2 linked regions of the Prosthecobacter debontii genome follow. The protein of the gene in region 2 interacts with the protein of the main gene of each other region in a pairwise test. Links are inferred from orthologs where the notes say so. Each region holds a gene or a part of one and is shown on either strand. Other genes may lie near its edges. The genes, in order: sucB and lpdA.

Region 1 (3,089 bases), on a different replicon or contig from region 2:
ACGGGCATTATTTCTTCTTCCATGTGAGAGCGCTCAAAATGCGGCGACCGGGTGAGCGGGATGTTGTGCCCGCCAGTTCGGCGGCTTCCAGTTCGGAATCGCTGAGAATATCCGGATCTCCAGAGTCAAAATCTTCGGCCCGGGGCAGGCCGAGAGGCAAGGCAGGTTCGGGCTCTTCTTCGTCGGAGGTGTCGGCCACCGGGAGTGGAGCGGGATTGATATCTGGCTTCGAGGCCGGGGCCGTGAGGCGAGGAGGCACCACCAAGCCGCCGGAGAAGATGAGCTTCATGGCATCTTCCACCGTGAGGGGTGCATCCGTGACTTGCTCCACTGGAACAACGATGAGCAGACCCGTCATGGGACTCAAGGCTCCAGGCACGAAGACGGCAGCGAGAACCTTATTCTGTTGAGGGTCCAAATACTGGCCTGTGACAAAGCCGAGCATCTTCATCTCCCCTGAGGGATAGTCCACATAGACCACACGTTTGAAATTTTGACGGCCACCTAGACCTTTGAATCCATCAATGACCTGCTTGAGCGACTTATAGATGAAGGAGACGATGGGCACGCTCAGCAGGAGCTTATCCATCGCCGTCACGACACGGACGCCCAAGACATTGGTCGCCATCACACCGAGGGCCAGAAAAACCATCAGCGGAATGAGGAAGCCAACGAAGGTTAGAACATGCTGGTAGGTAGGGGCTGATGGGTCCACCACCACGCGTCCGACCAATTCATTGATAAAGCGCGCAAAGAAGTCCACCAAGGGCACACTCCAGCCATGGAGCATGTGGTAGGCACTCTGCAGAATCCAGAACGTGATAAGCAGGGGGAGAGCCACTGCGACACCCGCCAAGAACTTGTTGCGTAGCCACACGAAAGGGCTACGCGGATTAGGCGGAGAACTGGGGGGAAGAGGAGACATCAGGGGGTGTAGGCCCACATGCAGACGTTAAGGTAACGCCTACGATCATAGATAACCTAACACCTTTACGTGTTCAACGAAGGGAAAGTTCGTGTCAATTATGCGCCAACGAGCATTCGGGCTGGGTTTTCGATGCAATCTTTGACGCGAATGAGGAAGGTGACAGCTTCTTTGCCATCCACCACACGGTGGTCATAGCTCAAGGCCAGATACATCATCGGACGGATCACGACTTGGCCATCCACCGCGATGGGACGCTGCTGGATGCTGTGCATGCCCAGAATACCGCTCTGAGGAGGATTGATAATCGGCGTGCTCAGCAGGGAGCCATAGACGCCACCATTGGAGATGGTGAAGACCCCACCCGTCAGATCAGGGATGGAGATCTTGCCTTCCTTAGCTTTGGCCGCATAGGCCAGGATATCTTTCTCAACATCCGCAAAGGACTTCTGATCCACATCGCGGAGAACAGGCACAATCAGACCTTTTTCAGTGCCAACGGCGACTCCCACATCATAGAAGTGGTTCTGAATGATTTCATCGCCTTCGACGCGGACATTGATGGCGGGGACCGCCTTGAGCGCTTCCACCACGGCTTTGACGAAGAAGGACATGAAGCCGAGCTTCACACCGTGAGCCTTCACAAAGCTGTCTTGCAGCTTGGAGCGAAGAGCCATGACATTGCTCATGTCGCACTCGTTAAACGTGGTCAGGATGGCGGCCGTCTGTTGGGCGCTGACAAGTTGATCCGCGATCTTCTTGCGCAGAGGGCTCATCTTCTTGCGCGTGACCCGGCCTTCCACCTTGGCTGGCGTTGGGGCAGGGGCAGGAGTTGGCTTGGGAGCAGGGGCTGCTTCAGCTTTCGGTGCAGGTGCCGCTGCGGGTTTGGTTTCAGGCGCAGGAGGAGGTGTTTCGGGCTTGCTTGCTGCAGGGGCTGGGGCCTGTTTGGCGGGTTCTGCCGCAGGTGCCACACCTTCCGCGATGCTGCCGACGATCGCTCCGACTTCCACATCTTCGCCAGCTTGCTTGCCGATGGTCAGGATACCGGCGTTTTCAGCGGTGACTTCCGCAGCGACTTTGTCCGTTTCCAGGGTCAGCAAGATGTCGCCTACTTTCACGGCATCTCCATTATTGAAGTGCCATTTGGCGATTTGACCTCCGGCGACGGATTCGCCGAGTGCGGGGATTTTGATGTCGGGCATGGCTAAGAAAGGAAAGGGGGCTTTTTCGGGGGCAGGGGCGATGACAAATTAAACGGAGAAGGCGTCTTCCACCAGTTTCTCCTGTTCCAGCACGTGGATGGCCTTGGAGCCTGCGGCTGGGCTGGAACTGCGTTCGCGTCCGGCGTAGCGGACACGGTGGCCGGAGATGTCGGAGAGACGGTTACGGATGTAGCCAAAGGCCCCCATGTTGCGCGGCTCTTCTTGGCACCAGACCCATTTCTTTTGAGCTCGGGGATAACGTGCCACGATCTCTTTCAGCTTCTCTTCATGCAGAGGATAAAGCTGCTCGATGCGGATGATGGCGGCATTCTTGATCTTGTTCTGCTCGCGGAATTCCAGCAGATCATAATACACCTTACCACTGCAAAGAATGAGACGAGTCACGCGCTCAGCAGGTCCGAGCAGATGTTCATCGTCCAGAATCTCATTGAAGGAGGTGCCTTCAGCCATGTCACTGAGCTTCGACACGCACTTCGGATGGCGAAGCAGGCTCTTCGGCGTCATCACGATCAACGGCTTGCGGAAGCCACGCTTCATCTGGCGACGAAGCGCATGGAAATACTGGGCTGGGGTGGTGAAGTTACAGACCTGCCAGTTACGTCCAGCAGAAAGCTGGAGGAAACGCTCCAAGCGGGCGCTGGAGTGCTCAGGGCCCTGGCCTTCATACCCGTGCGGAAGCAGGAGGGTGATCTGGCTGGGGCGCTGCCACTTGCTTTCAGCACTGGCGATAAACTGGTCGATGATGACTTGGGCTCCGTTGACGAAGTCACCGAATTGGGCTTCCCAGCAGATCAACACATTCGGGGCAAGGAGGGTATAACCGTAGTCAAAGCCCAGCACCGCAGCTTCGGAAAGAAGGCTGTTGTAAACGCAGAAGCGGCCCTGGTCTTCGGACAGCTTGGTCAGCGGGATGTGGCGTTCGCGGGTCTCCGTGTCGTAAA
Region 2 (3,184 bases):
TCGTTTGAGAACATTCATGCACACCACTTTTTCTGGCTACTTGAAATGACCGTGGCCCGCGCACAGCAAATGCGAAAACCTGTGATCCTTGCTGGGTTGCCGGGATACGGGTATGAAGATTGTCTTGAGGACGAGCCTGGAACTAAGACGCGGTTGCGACTTCTCCAAGCAAGCTATCTCTATCCGTCCCGTGTCCCTCAAGGTGCGCGTTATGCGTTTCTTTCGGACACAGCCGCCAGAGAAAAACGGCGGGCCAAGGTGACAGCGATGCGTGAGTCAGGCTTCCGTGCCCCACCTCTTCCATGCCGATAACAGCATTTCACAAATGCCATTTCTGGTGGTCTGCGACCGCTACGATGGCGCCATCGGCCAGAGGTCGTCGCAGGTATTCTTCCGAAGGCCAGCCAAGACTGAGCCAAGCAATGAGCTTGCCGCCCTGTATCTGCTCCAGATAAATGCCACACTTCTTGTTAGTTAGACCTATCTCAACGACAACATCGGCCAGTTGGGCTTTTTCAAGTAGATCACCCGGCGTGGTGCCCTGCGGCAGATGATAGGTGCCCGGACGCAAGAACCCTGCCTGGACCGTCACGGTCACAGGCAAAGACGAAGCTCCGTAAACGCGCGGTTTTTTCGAGTGATAGGCGGCTAGCTGATGGTCAATCAGCGCCGCACACCCCGCCATCATGAAGACGATGGGCAAGGTCACGCAGAGCTGGAGGAAGGCTGGCATTTGGCACCTCATGGCGCTGGGTTAGTCACGCTGCGAAAACCATACAATGGCTGGCATCAGGAGAGAAAATCCAAATCCTAAGAGGCGAGAAGCCACTCCGTAGAACACAGCCTTAGCCCCGCCGGTTTTGCGCCATTCCTGGTGCTTCTTCCGACGAAACTGAGGTGATATGACATAGCACCATCCCTCAAACGTCAATACAATCAATTCGAGGAGTCCGCGATTGTGACCGCTGCTGCCATATCGAAAAGTCATGGTCTGGATAGCAAAAAGCCAGTAAATCGAAATTTACTGGCTTTAAAGGAAAAAAAACAGGGAGCCCGCAGTCACTGCAAGCTCCCAGATTTTACACGTGGATCGGATGCCCCTTGGCCACTTCGGTGGCTTCTTTGACCATCTCGCTCAGCGTGGGGTGAGCGTGGATGGTGGCTTCGATCTCGTCCCAGGTGGCTTCCAGATTCATGGCCAGACCGATCTCGGCGATCATCTCGGTGCTTTCGCTACCGATGATGTGGGCGCCGATGATCTCACCATGAGGCTCACCGTAAAGGATTTTGACGAAACCTTCCGGCTCGGCGGCGGCGAGGGCCTTGCCACTGGCGACGTAGGGGAACTTGCCGACCTTGAACTTGAGGCCTTTTTCCTTCGCGGCACGCTCGGTCAGACCGATGCTGGCGACCTGAGGATGACAGTAGGTGCAACCTGGGAACACGCCGACTTTCTTCGGCTTGTGCTTGGTGAACATTCCTTCGACACACTGGACGGCCTCATAGCTGGCGACGTGGGCGAGCCAAGGTGGCCCGATGATGTCACCGGCACCGTAGATGCCTTTGACGCTGGTCTGGTAAGTGTCGTCGGTCTGTAGCCAGCCGCGCTCGGTCAGTTTCAGCTCGATGCCGCCGGGCAGCACGGGCTTCACGCCGATGGCGACGAGGGCGATGTCTGCCTCGAGCGTCTCATTGGCAGCGCCTTCCACGGTGATCTTGACACCGTTACCGTCCTCGGAGGTGCCCGTGACCTTCGTATTGGTCAGGATACGGATGCCCGCCTTGGTCAGGCTCTTTTCCAGGGTCTTGCTGACCTCGGTGTCTTCCACCGGCAGGATGTCGGGCAGCATTTCCACCACGGTCACTTTGGTGCCGTAGGCATTGAAGAAGTAAGCGAACTCGATGCCGATGGCACCCGCGCCGATGACGATCACGCTCTTCGGCTGTTTCTCCAGCGTCAGGGCCTCACGGCTCCCGATGACGGTGTTGCCGTTGAAGGGGAAGCCGGGCATGTCGCGGCTCTTGGCACCCGTAGCGATCAGGATGTTCGCGGTGTCGTAGGTGGTCTTGGCACCATCGGCAGCGGTCACTTCCACTTTACCGGCAGCAGGGATGCTGGCAGTTCCTTTGAGGTAGTCCACCTTGTTCTTTTTGAAGAGGAACTCGATGCCCTTGTTGAGCTTATCGGAGACGCCACGGCTGCGGCCGATCACCTTGGACCAGTCGTAGCTCAGACCTTCCACCTTGAGACCGAACTCATCGGCACGATGGGAGATGGTGTGATACAGCTCGGCGTTCTTCAGCAGGGCTTTGGTGGGGATACAGCCCCAGTTCAAGCAGGTGCCGCCTGCACGGTCATTTTCCACACATGCCACTTTTTTACCGAGTTGTGCTGCGCGAATGGCTCCGACGTAGCCCGCAGGCCCGCCGCCGATGACGATGAGGTCGTAGTTCATGTGTGTGAGATTGGGGGAGAAAGGATACGCGCAGAGAAGCGCAGGGGGGGAGGGAGTTCAACAAGAGACTGAATCCCATCCTCGGCCCAGCGCAGATTCTCAGGCATCCCGGCTCTTTTCCCAATCTCACCGCCGAGAGGTCGGCATGGACTCAAAAAGAGCCGCTACATCAGGTGCAGCCGCGCAGGAGGAACAGAACCAGAAGCACGGGGATAGGGATGCCGATCAGCCAGAGAAAAATCCAGCCCAGCTTGCCCGACTCACGCGGGCGTTTCATGTGGGTTTTCATAAAGGTTGTTGGTTAGTGGATGAGGAGAAGCCCTCCTCACCAAGGTATCGCAAGCCGCTCCGCGACTAGCCCTATCCAACACATTTGACTCGGTTCACACCCACACGCCCCCTTCCCTACACGCCCCCTTCCCTACACGCCCACCACCTTCAGCGCCCAGGCAATGAGTAACGGTGCAGTGACCAAGCTCACCACCGTGGTGGCGATGACGCACTGCACGGCGGTCGGAGCATGCCCTCCATAATGCCGGGCGATCATGATGGTGAAAACCGCACTCGGCATGGCTCCCTGGACGATGAGGATGCGCTTCAGTTCCACCTCCAGAGGCAAGTAAAACGCCGCTGCCAAAAAACCGAGAGGAAGGATGAATTGACGTAAAATGGGTGCCAGAATCGCCACGGACCAGCGCATGCGCTCCTGCCCCCAGATATCGGCAATG

Evidence for each region.
Region 1: the proteins of lpdA (region 2) and sucB interact in binary tests that used the Escherichia coli proteins (3 or more experiments, as listed by UniProt). The link is inferred for Prosthecobacter debontii from one-to-one orthologs.

The regions. Positions count from the first base shown.
Region 1 is NZ_FUYE01000015.1:146,177-149,265, forward strand. The notes cover bases 76-2,845. They hold sucB (dihydrolipoyllysine-residue succinyltransferase), read right to left. Parts: upstream 2,128-2,845; coding sequence 1,024-2,127; downstream 76-1,023. Other genes in these bases: B5D61_RS19405 (DUF502 domain-containing protein), read right to left, coding at 76-925; B5D61_RS19415 (2-oxoglutarate dehydrogenase E1 component), read right to left, coding at 2,176-2,845. Also shown: more of B5D61_RS19405, read right to left, coding at 8-75; more of B5D61_RS19415, read right to left, coding at 2,846-3,089. UniProt on the Escherichia coli protein: E2 component of the 2-oxoglutarate dehydrogenase (OGDH) complex which catalyzes the second step in the conversion of 2-oxoglutarate to succinyl-CoA and CO(2).
Region 2 is NZ_FUYE01000003.1:1,769-4,952, forward strand. Bases 269-3,133 are described here. They hold lpdA (dihydrolipoyl dehydrogenase), read right to left. Parts: upstream 2,457-3,133; coding sequence 1,080-2,456; downstream 269-1,079. Other genes in these bases: B5D61_RS04805 (hypothetical protein), read left to right, coding at 269-312; B5D61_RS04810 (hypothetical protein), read right to left, coding at 320-733; B5D61_RS04820 (AEC family transporter), read right to left, coding at 2,878-3,133. Also shown: more of B5D61_RS04805, read left to right, coding at 1-268; more of B5D61_RS04820, read right to left, coding at 3,134-3,184. UniProt on the Escherichia coli protein: Lipoamide dehydrogenase is a component of the glycine cleavage system as well as of the alpha-ketoacid dehydrogenase complexes.